4 regions of the Oerskovia jenensis genome follow, and region 2 is predicted to be linked to each of the others. Evidence: predicted binding sites of a transcription regulator. Region 2 holds the regulator's gene; each other region holds the start of a gene.
The links. Region 2 encodes LexA, which represses DNA repair genes until DNA is damaged. Its sites were predicted from a motif close to TCGAACANNTGTTCGA; they were not measured.
Positions count from the first base shown of each region.

Region 1: a site for LexA is predicted at 1,828-1,843, ahead of JOD49_RS11425 (replicative DNA helicase). Genes of this name have one in related genera too.
Region 3: a site for LexA is predicted at 1,776-1,791, ahead of ruvA (Holliday junction branch migration protein RuvA). Genes of this name have one in related genera too.
Region 4: a site for LexA is predicted at 1,375-1,390, ahead of uvrA (excinuclease ABC subunit UvrA). Genes of this name have one in related genera too.

Region 1 covers NZ_JAFBBO010000001.1:2,552,874-2,556,235, forward strand. Annotated here, with positions in the region: gene JOD49_RS11420 (MATE family efflux transporter) at 65-1,588, opposite strand; gene JOD49_RS11425 (replicative DNA helicase) at 1,887-3,362, shown strand, end outside.
Region 2 covers NZ_JAFBBO010000001.1:739,118-742,479, reverse strand. Annotated here, with positions in the region: gene JOD49_RS03380 (ATP-dependent DNA helicase) at 1-122, shown strand, start outside; gene JOD49_RS03375 (L-lactate dehydrogenase) at 201-1,154, shown strand; gene lexA (transcriptional repressor LexA) at 1,269-2,018, opposite strand; gene JOD49_RS03365 (LysM peptidoglycan-binding domain-containing protein) at 2,332-2,709, shown strand; gene nrdR (transcriptional regulator NrdR) at 3,169-3,362, shown strand, end outside.
Region 3 covers NZ_JAFBBO010000001.1:197,934-201,295, reverse strand. Annotated here, with positions in the region: gene ruvB (Holliday junction branch migration DNA helicase RuvB) at 1-1,038, opposite strand, end outside; gene ruvA (Holliday junction branch migration protein RuvA) at 1,091-1,729, opposite strand; gene ruvC (crossover junction endodeoxyribonuclease RuvC) at 1,919-2,482, opposite strand; gene JOD49_RS00905 (YebC/PmpR family DNA-binding transcriptional regulator) at 2,568-3,326, opposite strand; gene pdxT (pyridoxal 5'-phosphate synthase glutaminase subunit PdxT) at 3,334-3,362, opposite strand, start outside.
Region 4 covers NZ_JAFBBO010000001.1:403,111-406,472, forward strand. Annotated here, with positions in the region: gene uvrA (excinuclease ABC subunit UvrA) at 1-1,345, opposite strand, end outside; gene JOD49_RS01860 (MBL fold metallo-hydrolase) at 1,571-2,278, shown strand; gene JOD49_RS01865 (YciI family protein) at 2,370-2,669, shown strand; gene JOD49_RS01870 (TerC family protein) at 2,792-3,362, opposite strand, start outside.

The DNA.
Region 1 (3,362 bases), 1.8 Mb from region 2:
TGAACCGTGTGTCAGAACGAGCGTGACCTCTGGCCCTCGCTCGTTCTGACAGGTCCGGGTCCGGTCAGGCTCCCGTGACCATCCACCGGTCGCCGCGCGCACGGAGCCCCGTGGTCAGGGCGCGCGCCGCCATGAAGACCCCCGCGAAGGCCGCCCACAACCACGCGAGCCCAGCGGCGCCGTCGGGCGCGAGAGCGCGGACCGCGAGGGCCACCGGGACGTACACGACGAACGTGACCATGCCCGCCCACGCGAGGTAGCGGCCGTCCCCGGCGCCGATCAGCACGCCGTCGAGGACGAACACCCACCCCGCCATGGGCAGCAGCAGCCCGCACACGGCCATGCCGAGCGCGACGGCGGCGCGGACGTCGGGGTCGGACGTGAAGAGCAGCGCGAACCACCAGCCGCCCGCGGCCATGACGAGGCCCAGCAGCGCGCCCGCGCCGACGCCCCACTGCAGCGTGCGACGCAGGACCGAGCGCACGTGCGACCGGTCTCCCGCGCCCAGGCCGTGGCCCACGAGGGCCTGCGCGGCGATCGCGAGGGCGTCGAGCGCGAACGCCGCGAGCCCCCACACCGACGCGACCACCTGGTAGCCCGCGAGCGTGACCTCGCCCAGGCCCGTCGCGACGAAGACCGTCAGGAGGATCGCGAGGCGCAGCGAGAGCGTGCGGACGAGCAGCGGCGCGCCCGCGCGCGCGTTGGACCAGATGCCGCCCGCGGCGGGGCGCAGCGACGCGCCCTCGCGCCGGGCACCACGCACGACGACGACGGCGAGCACCGCGCCCATGGTGAGCTGCGCGACGGCCGTCCCGATGCCCGAGCCCGCGATGCCCAGGCCCACGCCGTACACGAGGACCACGTTGAGGACCGCGTTGAACGTCGCGCCGCCCGCGGCGACGTAGAGGGGCGTGCGGGTGTCCTGCAGGCCGCGCAGCACGCCCGTGGACGCCAGGACGACGAGCATGCCCGGCAGGCCCAGGCCGGACCATCGCAGGTACACCAGCGCGTGCTCGGCGACCTCGCCCGTGCCGCCCATCGCGCCGATCGCCCAGCCGCCCCCGATCCACAGGGTCGCCGCGAGCACCAGGCCCAGGCCCAGCGCGAGCCACATGCCGTCGATCCCCGACTGGAGCGCCTCGCGCCGGTGGCCCGCGCCGATGCGCCGGGCCACGGCCGCGGTGGTCGCGTAGGCGAGGAAGACGCACAGGCCCACGAGGGTCAGCAGGACCGTGGAGGCCAGGGAGAGCCCGGCGAGCTCTGCGGTCCCCAGATGCCCGACGACGGCGCTGTCCACGAGCACGAAGATCGGCTCCGCGACGAGCGCGCCCAGGGCGGGGACCGCGAGAGCGAGGATCTGCCTGTCGATGAGCCGACGGCTGGGGGGCCCGTCCGCTGTGGACGGCCCGTCCCCTGTGGACGACGACGGGCCGTGCGGGGTGCCCTCGGTGGACGGGGAGCGGTCCTCGGATGAACGGGGTGAACGACCGGCGTCGGAGCGCTGACCTGGGGCTGGCTGGCGTGCGTGCGGCGTGTCGCCGGAATTTCTTTCGTCCACACCCCCGAGCCTAGTGAACAGGCTGCTCATGGGCGTGTACAGGGGACAACTCGTCACTTGTCCACATGGTTGTCCACATGCCTGTGAACAGGCTGACGGGGTCTGTCCACAGGCTGTCCACACCTCTGTGAACAGGGTCGTTTGCGGGGGATGGAAGCGCGATCTACTGTCGCTGAGTCGTGCATGCTCGGGCCTACGGACGGTCGACGGTGCAGCACCACACGACACCCCTCGACGACGCGGGCTCAAGACGTGTCGGTGGGCCGGAGTAGAACAGATGTGCGACGCAGGACGATACCCGGCCATGCCGGGGGAGTGAGGGGCCCGCATGTCGATCGACGAGCTCGAGTCGAGCTTCGGACCACCCGCAGGCAGCGGCGGTCCCGGGTTCGACCGCACCCCGCCGCAGGACATCGCGGCCGAGCAGAGCGTCCTCGGCGGCATGCTCCTGTCCAAGGACGCCATCGCGGACGTGATCGAGCAGATCCGCGGCACCGACTTCTACAAGCCGGCGCACGAGTCGATCTACGACGTCGTCATCGACCTCTACGGACGAGGTGAGCCCGCCGACGCCATCACGGTCGTCGCCGAGCTGACGCGCCGCGGCGAGCTGGGCCGGATCGGCGGCGCGCCCTACATCCACGACCTCATGGCCATGGTCCCCACTGCGGCCAACGCGGGCTACTACGCCCGCATCGTGCGCGAGCGGGCCGTGCTGCGCCGCCTCGTCGAGGCCGGGACCCGGATCGTGCAGCTCGGCTACGCGACCGACGGCGGCGACGTCGACGACGTCGTGAACAACGCGCAGGCCGAGGTCTACGCCGTGACCGAGCGACGCACCGCCGAGGACTACATCGTCCTGGGCGAGGTCATCGGCGGGACGGTCGACGAGATCGAGGCCGCGGGTCACCGCGGGGAGGGCATGGTGGGCGTCCCGACGGGGTTCGCCGACCTCGACCGGCTGACCAACGGGCTGCACCCCGGGCAGATGATCGTGATCGCGGCACGCCCGGCCATCGGGAAGTCGACGCTGGGAATCGACATAGTAAGGAGTGCTTCCATAAAGCACAACATGACGTCCGTCGTGTTCTCGCTCGAGATGAGCCGCAACGAGATCACGATGCGTCTGTTGGCTGCCGAGGCGCGCATCCACCTGCAGAAGATGCGCAACGGCTCCATGGGGGAGGACGACTGGCAGAAGCTCGCAGGCACCATGGGCAAGATCTCCGAGGCGCCGCTCTTCATCGACGACTCGCCCAACATGTCGCTCATGGAGATCCGCGCCAAGTGCCGCCGGCTCAAGCAGAAGCACGACCTCAAGCTCGTCGTGATCGACTACCTCCAGCTCATGACGTCGGGCAAGCGCGTCGAGTCCCGCCAGCAGGAGGTCTCCGAGTTCTCCCGTGCGCTCAAGCTCCTCGCGAAGGAGCTCGAGGTGCCGGTCATCGCGATCTCTCAGCTGAACCGTGGCGCCGAGCAGCGTACGGACAAGAAGCCCGCTATGTCGGATTTGCGTGAGTCGGGCTGCCTCACAGAGGACACCAGGATCCTGCGAGCGGACACGGGCGCTGAGACCACGATGGGCGAGCTCTACGCGCTCGGTGCCAAGGACGTCCCCGTGTGGGCGCTCAACGAACGCCTCCAGTATGTGCGCCGCCACCTCACGCACGTGTTCCCCACCGGGACGCGCGAGACGTTCCGCCTCAAGCTGGCCTCCGGCAAGGAGATCAGCGCGACCGCGAACCACCCGTTCCTCACGTACGAGGGCTGGACGCCGCTCGGCGAGCTGCAGGTGGGCTCGCGC
Region 2 (3,362 bases):
ACCCGCGCCTGGCGACCGCGCGGTACGGTTCGTACCTCACGAAGTCGATGCCGGACTTCTGGACCACGACGGACCGACGTGTCGTCCTCTCTGCGCTCGAGCGCCTCTCCGCCCTAGGCTGAGACCTGGCAGTCCACACGACGGACGTCACGGTGCTCGTGCAGCACCCGGCGTCCGACGCACCACGTCCAGGAGGCACAGTGCCCGCCCGTACCACCAAGCTCGCGATCGTCGGCGCAGGTTCCGTCGGATCGACTCTCGCCTATGCGGCGCTCATGCGCGGAGCGGCTCACACCGTGAGCCTCCTCGACATCAACAGGACCAAGGTCGAGGCCGAGGTCCTCGACCTCCAGCACGGCATCCAGTTCATGCCCATGGCCAAGGTCGAAGGATCGGACGACGTCGCGGTGTGTGCCGACGCCGACGTCGTGGTGTTCACGGCCGGAGCCAAGCAGAAGCCCGGGCAGACGCGCCTGGACCTCGCCGAGGCCACGATCTCCCTCGTGCGCAAGATCCTGCCCGGGCTCGTCGAGGTGGCACCCAACGCCGTCTACATCATGGTGACCAACCCGGTCGACGTGGTGACGTACGCCGCGCTCAAGTACTCGGGACTGCCGCCGAACCAGCTCTTCGGCAGCGGCACGGTCCTGGACTCCTCGAGGCTGCGGTTCCTCGTGGCGCAGCACTGCGGGGTCGCGGTCCAGAACGTGCACGCCTACATCGCGGGCGAGCACGGGGACAGCGAGATCCCGCTCTGGAGCTCGGCGACCATCAGCGGGGTGCCGCTGCTCGAGTGGCAGGGGCTCAAGGGTCGAGGACCGCTCACGGCCGAGGTGCGCGCGGACATCGCGCACGAGGTCGTGCAGTCGGCCTACCGCATCATCGAGGGCAAGGGCGCGACGAACTACGCCGTCGCGCTCGCCGCGACCCGCATCATCGAGGCCGTCCTCGACGACGAGCACCGGGTCCTGCCGGTGTCCTCGCTCCTCGAGGACTTCCACGGGATCAGCGACGTCTGCCTCTCCGTCCCCTCGCTGCTCGAGCGGCGTGGCTGCGGCGAGCGGATCGAGGTCCCGCTGTCGGACCACGAGCTCGCGGGTCTGCGGGCGTCCGCGGACTCGGTGCGCGCCGTGGCCAAGAGCTTCGGCCTGTAGTCGTCGCCTCGGGGCCCGCGACGGGCGCCGGGCACGACGAAGGGGACGGCCCGCCGGGCCGTCCCCTTCGTCGTACTGAGCGCCGGTCCCCGAGGGGCGGGCGGGACGCTGTGCTCAGAGGCTGCGCAGCACCGAGACGACCCGGCCGAGGATCTGGGCGTCGTCCCCGGAGATGGGCTGGTACGCCGCGTTGTGCGGCATGAGCCACACGTGCTTGTCGATCCGCTTGAACGTCTTGACGGTGGCCTCGCCGTCGATCATCGCCGCGACGATCTCACCGTTCTCGGCGACGGGCTGGCGACGGACCACGACCCAGTCGCCGTCGCAGATCGCGGCGTCGATCATGGAGTCTCCGGCCACACGGAGCAGGAAGAGCTCGCCGTCACCGACGAGCTGGCGGGGGAGGGGGAACACGTCCTCGACCACCTGCTCGGCCAGGATGGGGCCACCGGCCGCGATGCGTCCCACGACGGGGACGTACGACGGGGTGGGACGCTCGGGTGAGTCCTCGGACGCATCGATGCCCTCGGCACGGCCGAACGCGCTGCCGGGGAGCGCCGAGATGGCCCGTGCGTCGTCGTTGTGGACGACCTCGATCGCCCGGGGGCGGTTGGGGTCCCTGCGCAGGTAGCCCTTGCGCTCGAGGGTCGTGAGCTGGTGCTTGACGCTCGAGGGGCTCGTCAGGCCGACGGCCTCGCCGATCTCGCGCATGCTCGGCGGGTAGCCCCGCTGGTCCACCGATGCACGGATCGTCTCGAGCACGAGGCGCTGGCGCGGCGTGAGGCCGTCGCCGCCCGTCGTGCCGTCGGGCAGCTCGTGCACCTTCGCGAGCCTGCCCGTGGTGTCGGCCACCCGTCCCGCCATCGTCGTCTCCGCCCTGCTCGGCCGTCTCGGTCCTGTCCCTGCGGAGCGGTGCCGCGAGGGGCACGGGCTCCTGAGCGTGGCCGGCTCTACCTCGTCGGCTCGTGGACGGCTTCACCCGGTCCTCGAGCGTCCGACATATCGGACGACCAGTACTCGAACAGCGTAGGTCACACGGCGACACGAATCAAACACATGTTCGAGCATGTCTCGACATCGCTGCCAGGTGGTGATAGAAATCGTACAGGTGTTCGACGAACAGGTGTTCGAACCGACCGGGGAAGGCGGTTCGAGCACCACGGGCGAAGGAGTGGGCATGAGTGCAGTCACTGCGATGGGCGCTGGCGACGGTGTGCGGTTCGAGCGGCGCACCGGTGCGCACGGCGAGGCGCCGCTGAGGCTCACGACGCGGGGCCGCGTCGTCCTCTCGCTGCTCGTCGCGGCGTTCCTCGCCCTCGGGGCGCTGTGGGGCGCTCGGGCGGTCGCCTCGGGCCCGGGCGAGCCGGTCGAGGTGCGTGTCCATGTCGTCGAGGCGGGCGAGACCCTCTGGCAGCACGCGTCGGCCCTGGCCTCGGGCGGTCGGGACGTCCGTGACGTGGTGGCGGACCTCGCCGAGCTGAACAACCTCTCCTCGACCGCGCTGCAGGCCGGCCAGCAGCTCCTGCTCCCGGTCGACCCGGACTTCGGGCGCTGACCGCGGGCGCGGGCCGGCGGCGGGTGGGTGTCGCGTGGTCCTGGTCGGGGCTCGCTCCGACGCGGCTCTCGCCCCCCAGGCAGGACTCCCGCTCACCGGGCTTGCGCGATCGCATTAGGTTCCCCTAAGTTAGTACTGCCTCACCAACCCGGCTGGGGGGTCGGTCGGTGAGGGGGAGGCGCGCCACGCGCGCCTCCGCAGTTGCGTCGACGTTCGCGAGGCGAGTCGCGGGCGTGAGATGGGGACGGGGGCGTCCCGACGGAGGTGGCCGATCATCGGCCACCTCCGTTCTCATGTGCACTGGTCTCTCCTGTGTGCTGATCGCGTGCAGAGGCGTGTCGTGACCTGCTCCTGTGGCGGGGCGCCTTGCGTCCCGTCGACGTCGAGACATAGGTTCGGGACGCACCGTCCGCGGCGATCGCCCCGGAGCACCCGCGCAGACCCCAGGAGTACCGCCTCATGCACTGTCCGTTCTGCCGGCACGCGGACTCCCGGGTCGTCGACTCGAGGACCTCCGACGACGGGGCCTCCATCCGCCGTCGTCGACAGTGCCCGGCGTGCAACCGCCGCTTCACCACCATCGAGACCGCGAGCCTGTCGGTCGTCAAGCGCTCGGGCGTGACCGAGCCGTTCAGCCGGGAGAAGATCGTGAC
Region 3 (3,362 bases), 540 kb from region 2:
CCCGGAGCCGGTCCGCGGCCCGAGGCCGGCGCCCGGTCCGCGGGGCGTGAGCGGGTCGGGCGGGGTCAGCCCGAGGTGGGCCCAGGCCGCGGGGGTGGCCACGCGCCCGCGCGGGGTGCGCCCGATCAGGCCCTCGCGCACGAGGAAGGGCTCGGCGACGGTCTCGACCGTCTCGGACTCCTCCCCCACGGTGACCGCGAGCGTGCTCAGGCCCACTGGTCCGCCGCCGAACCGGGTGCACAGCGCCCCCAGGACGGCCCGGTCGAGGCGGTCGAGGCCGAGCTCGTCGACCTCGTAGACCTCCAGGGCCGAGCGTGCCGCCCGCAGGTCCATGGTCCCGTCGCCGCGGACCTGCGCCCAGTCGCGCACGCGGCGCAGCAGCCGGTTGGCGATGCGGGGCGTGCCGCGCGAACGGCCCGAGATCTCGTGCGCGGCGGCGTGCTTGATCTCGACGCCGAGCAGCCCGGCCGAGCGGATGATGACGCGCTCGAGCTCTTCGGCGGAGTAGAAGTCGAGGTGGCCCGTGAAGCCGAAGCGGTCGCGCAGCGGTGCGGGCAGGAGTCCGGCGCGCGTGGTGGCGCCCACGACGGTGAACGGTGGCAGGGACAGCGGGATGGCGCTGGCCCCTGCCCCCTTGCCGACGATGACGTCGACCCGGAAGTCCTCCATCGCGACGTAGAGCAGCTCTTCGGCGGGGCGGGCGAGGCGGTGGATCTCGTCGATGAACAGGACCTCGCCCTCCTCGAGGGAGGACAGGACTGCGGCGAGGTCGCCCGCGTGCTGGATCGCGGGACCCGACGTGACGCGCAGGGAGGTGCCGAGCTCGGCCGCGATGATCATCGCGAGGGTCGTCTTGCCGAGGCCGGGCGGACCCGAGAGCAGGACGTGGTCGGGCGTCGCGCCGCGGGCGAGGGCGGCCTGGAGCACGAGGGAGAGCTGGTCGCGCACGACGAGCTGCCCGACGAACTCCTCGAGGCGACGTGGGCGCAGGGCGGCCTCGGCCGCGCGTTCGAGGTCGTCGGCCGTCGAGGTCACGATCCGTTCGGACGTGAACGGCTCGTGCCCCTCCTCGTACCCGACGCGGTCGAAGTCAGCCACGGGGGCCGCCCAGGACGCGCAGCGACGCGCGCAGTGCGCCCGCGATCTCGTCGGGGGCCACGGCGTCGGCCCCGGCCTGGGTCAGGACCGTGGCGAGGGCGTCCTCGGCGGCCTTGGGGTTCCACCCGAGGCCCACGAGGGCCTGGACGACCTGGTCGCGCTGGTCGTCGGCCACGGCGCCGCCGACGGCGGACGCGGCGTCCGGGTCGGTGCCTGTGGGGGCCCCGAGCTTGTCGCCGAGCTCGAGCGCGATGCGCTGGGCGCCCTTGCGCCCGATGCCGGGCACGCGCATGAGCGCGGCGATGTCCTCGCCCGCGACGGCGCGGCGCAGGCCGTCGGGGGTGTGGACCGCGAGCATCGCCAGGGCCAGGCGCGGCCCGACGCCGCTGACGGTCTGCACGGCCTCGAACACGGCGCGCTCGTCGTCGTCGGCGAACCCGAACAGCGTGAAGGAGTCCTCCCGGACGACCATGCTCGTGGCCAGCCGGGCGGGCTCGCCCACGCGCAGCGCGGACAGCGTCGCGGGGGTCGCGTGGACGAGGTAGCCCACGGCTCCCCCGGCGCCTCCGACGTCGATGACGGCTCGGTCCAGACGGACGTCCGCGACCGTGCCCGACAGCGAAGCGATCACTGTGCCTCCATGCTTGCTCGCGGGGCCGGGCCACGTGCGACCGGTCCCGAACACCTGTACGAATCCTGGGCCACTCTAGCAACGCGGGGTGGTCCGCCCGGGCGAGCCTCGCCGTCGGGCGCGGTACCCCGGCTCCTGTCCTGCCTCAGCACGCGGCGCGTGACCTCGTGCCCACGGGGGTGCGGCCGGTCAGCGGCGCGGGCCGCGCGAGGCCTGCTCGGCCGCGGCCCAGGCGCGCTGGGCGGGGGTGAGCTGGTGGCGGTCGCCGCCCTGCAGGGCGCCCGCGGGGCGCCACAGGTGGCAGATCGCGAGGGCGAGGGCGTCGGCGGCGTCGGCGGGCTTGGGCAGCTCGGCGAGCTCGAGGATGCGCGCGACCATGCGCTGGACCTGGATCTTGTCGGCGCGTCCGGTCCCGGTCACGGCGGCCTTGACCTCGCTCGGGGTGTGCATCGCGACGGGCACCCCGCGGCGGGCCGCGGCGACCATCGCCAGGCCCGCGACCTGGGCGGTGCCCATGACGGTGCTGACGTTGTGCTGGGCGAAGACGCGTTCGACGGCCACGACGTCCGGCACGTGCTCGTCCATCCACGCGTCCAGGCGCTGGGAGATGGTGAGCAGGCGCAGGTCCACCGACATGTCCGGGGGGCTCTGCAGGACCCCGACCGCGACCATGCGGGCGCGCCGGCCGGGCAGCGAGTCGACGACGCCGACACCGCAACGGGTCAGTCCTGGGTCCACTCCGAGCACGCGCACGCGCTCACCTTCTCACGGGCCGCCCACGGCGAAGGGCTCCCACGCGTGCGTGCACGCGGGAGCCCTTCGTCACACCAGGGGTGGGTCAGTCGTCGTTCTCGAGCTCGGCCATGACCTCGTCGCTCGCGGTGAAGTTGGCGTAGACGTTCTGCACGTCGTCGCTGTCCTCGAGGGCGTCGATGAGGCGCAGGATCTTGCGGGCGCCCTCGGCGTCGACCTCGACCTCCATGGAGGGGTGGAAGACGACGTCGGCGGAGTCGTACTCGATGCCGGCGTCCTGCAGCGCGGTGCGCACCGCGACGAGGTCCGTGGCCTCGGTGAGGATCTCGAACGTGTCGCCCTCGTCGGTGACCTCCTCGCCGCCCGCCTCCAGGACTGCCTCCATGACGTCGTCCTCGGTGGTGCCCTCCTTGGGGACCACGATGACGCCCTTGCGGGAGAACAGGTAGGACACCGAGCCCGGGTCGGCGAGCTGGCCGCCGTTGCGCGTGAACGCGATGCGGACCTCGGCGGCGGCACGGTTCTTGTTGTCCGTGAGGCACTCGACGAGGACGGCGATGCCGCCCGTGCCGTAGCCCTCGTACATGATCGTCTGGTAGTCGGCGCCGCCGGCTTCCTGGCCCGAGCCGCGCTTGAGGGCGCGGTCGATGTTGTCGTTGGGCACCGAGGACTTCTTGGCCTTCTGGACGGCGTCGAAGAGCGTGGGGTTACCGGCGAGGTCCCCGCCGCCCGTGCGGGCCGCGACCTCGATGTTCTTGATGAGCTTGGCGAACAGCTTGCCGCGCTTGGCGTCGATCACGGCCTTCTTGTGCTTGGTCGTAGCCCACTTGGAGTGTCCTGACATACCCCTGTTACTCCTTCACGATTGCGACGAAGAGCT
Region 4 (3,362 bases), 340 kb from region 2:
CGAGGAACGCCGCGGCCTCGCGCAGCGGGAGCCGGCAGACCTCGGCGATCGACTTGTCGCCCACCTTGACCGCCAGGACCTCGGGCTTGAGGCGCGTGCCCTGGCACACCGGGCACGGCGTCTCGCGCATGTACGCCTCGTACTTCTCCTTGGACCACTCCGACTCGGTCTCACCGTGACGGCGCTCCAGGAAGGTCACGACGCCCTCGAAACCGGTCGAGTACTGGCGCTCACGACCCCAGCGGTTCTTGTAGCGGACGTGGACCTCGTGGTTCTGCCCGTAGAGCACGGCCTGCTGCGCGCGCTGGGGCAGCGCACGCCACGGCACGTCCATCGAGAAGCCCAGGTCCGAGGCCAGGGCCGTCAGGACGCGGTTGAAGTACTCCGAGGAGATCTGCGCCCACGGCGCGACCGCTCCCTCGGCGAGGGACTTCTCGTCGTCCGGGACGACGAGATCCGGGTCGACCTCGAGGCGGAAGCCGATGCCCGTGCACTCGGGGCACGCGCCGTAGGGGGCGTTGAACGAGAAGGTGCGGGGCTCGATCTCGTCGAGCGTGAGCTCGTGGTCGTTGGGGCACGCGCGCTTCTCCGAGAAGCGTCGCTCGCGCTGCGGGTCGTCCGCGTCGGCGTCGACGAGCTCGACCACGACGAGCCCGCCGGCGAGGCCGAGGGCCGTCTCCACGGAGTCCGTGAGCCTGCGCTGGACGCCCTCGCGCGAGACGAGGCGGTCGATCACGACCTCGATGTCGTGCTTGAGCTTCTTCTCGAGCGCGGGCGGGTCCGTGAGCTGGACGACCTCGCCGTCGACCCGCGCACGCGCGAAGCCCTTGGACTGGAGCTCCTTGAAGAGCTCGCTGTACTCGCCCTTGCGACCGCGCACCACAGGAGCGAGGACCTGGTAGCGCGTGCCCTCGGGCAGCTCGAGCAGGCGGTCGACGATCTGCTGCGGGGTCTGGGCCTGGACCTTCTCGCCGCAGACCGGGCAGTGCTGGGTCCCGGCCCGCGCGAAGAGCAGACGGAGGTAGTCGTAGACCTCGGTGATGGTGCCCACGGTCGAGCGCGGGTTGCGGTTGGTCGACTTCTGGTCGATCGAGACCGCGGGCGACAGACCCTCGATGAAGTCGACGTCCGGCTTGTCCATCTGCCCGAGGAACTGGCGGGCGTACGCGGACAGCGACTCGACGTAGCGGCGCTGCCCCTCGGCGAAGATCGTGTCGAACGCGAGGGAGGACTTTCCGGACCCCGAGAGGCCTGTGAAGACGATGAGCTGGTCCCTCGGCAGGTCGAGGTCGACGTTGCGGAGGTTGTGCTCCCGGGCACCAGCGATGACAAGGCGGTTGCTCACCGAAGCATCGTAAGCCTCGCCCCTGACATTCGCACACCTGTTCGACCGTCGCCCGTGGGACGGACTGTTGCCCGGTTCCCGGCACGGCTCGCCGCCGGCCCCCTGACCTGCTCCTGGACGGCGCCTCGGGTCCGTCACCGGCGTGCCAGACTCGGCACGAGAGGCTCGTCACACCGGCGGCCGAGCGTCCGCGAGGACGCCACCCAGCACAGCGAGGAGATCGGCGTGGCATACACCGGAGACGTCACGGCCGGGGGGCCGAGCGACCTGCGGGTCCTCGACGAGGTCGAGGTCCGCAAGCTCGCCGTCGGCCCTGCCGAGAACAACGCCTACCTCCTCACCTGCCGCGGGAGCGGCGCCCAGCTCCTCGTCGACGCGGCCGCCGAGCCCGACCGGCTCCTCGAGCTCGTCCGGGAGGGCTCCCCGACCACCCGCCTCGACCTCGTGCTCACCACGCACCGGCACCTCGACCACGTCGGGGCGCTCGCGTCGATCGGCGCGGCCACCGGCGCGCAGCTCGCGGCCGGTGCTCCCGACGCGGACGCCATCGCCGAGGCGACCGGAGCGACCATCACGCGCTCCCTGCACGACGGCGACACCCTCGTCCTCGGCCACCTCACGTTCGAGGTGGTCGCCCTGCGTGGTCACACCCCCGGGTCGGTCACGCTCGTCTACCGCGAGCCCGAGCACGCGAGCGCACCGGGCGCCGTGCCCGGCCGCGCCCACCTGTTCACCGGGGACTCGCTCTTCCCCGGTGGCGTCGGGAGCACGTCGAACGACCCGGACCGTTTCGCCCTGCTCCACGCGGACGTCACGACCAGGCTCTTCGACCGGTTCGACGACGCCACCTGGGTGTACCCGGGCCACGGGGCCGACACGACGCTCGGGGCGGAACGACCCCACCTCGACGAGTGGCGCGAGCGCGGCTGGTAGCGGTCGTCGTCCGCGCCGCCCCCACCGGCCGCCCCGGAGCCGTGCGCGGACCCTCTGCGGGACCCCCGCCGGATGGTGCTTCAATGTCGCCATGCCGATCTTCGCCGTGACCTACACCTACGCCGACAAGCCCGCCGTCCTGGACGAGTTCCGCCCCGAGCACCGCGCCTTCCTGCGCGGCCTGCTCGACGAGGGCACGCTGCTCGCCTCCGGACCCCTCGCCCAGGACGCGGCGAACCCTGCCGGCGCCCTCCTGCTCGTCGACGCACCGGACGAGGCGTCGGCCGCGCGGACGCTCGACGCCGACCCGTTCGCCCGGGAGGGCGTCATCACGCGTCGGACCGTCCGACCGTGGGCGCCCGTGATCGGACCGTGGGCGGACCGCGCCTGACCCCTGGCCGAGCCCGCGACGCACGCCGTCCGACCAGGTCCGAGAACGCACGAACGGCCCGTCTCCCCGGAGGGAGACGGGCCGTTCGTCGCGCGGAGCGAGCACCGCCCGCCGCGAGCGACCTACGAGGCCGCGTCGACGTCGTCGGGCAGGGACTCGTCCTTCTGCTGACCGCGCGTGCGCAGCAGGCTCGCCACGGTCGTGACCCCGAGCGCACCCAGGATGACCACGAGCGAGAGCCAGACCGGGACCGTCGGGACGGCCTCGATGTGCTGCCCTCCGTTGATGAACGGCAGCGTGTTCTCGTGCAGGGCCTCGAGGATCAGCTTGATCCCGATGAACCCCAGGATGACCGCCAGCCCGATCGGCAGGTACACGAGCCGCTCGAGCAGACCACCCAGCAGGAAGTACAGCTGGCGCAGCCCCATGAGCGCGAACACGTTCGTCGTGAAGACGATGAACGGGTCGTGCGTGAGCCCGAAGATCGCCGGGATCGAGTCGAACGCGAACAGCAGGTCCGTGCTGCCGATCGCGAGGAACACGATCAGCATGGGCGTGAAGAGCCGCTTGCCGTCGACCACTGTCCGCAGCTTGCCGCCGTCGTACGTCGGCGACAGCGGCAGGACCCGGCGCAACGACCGGATCAGCCGGTTCTCCTGGTACTCCTCGGGCTCGTCCCCGCCGGCGACGAGC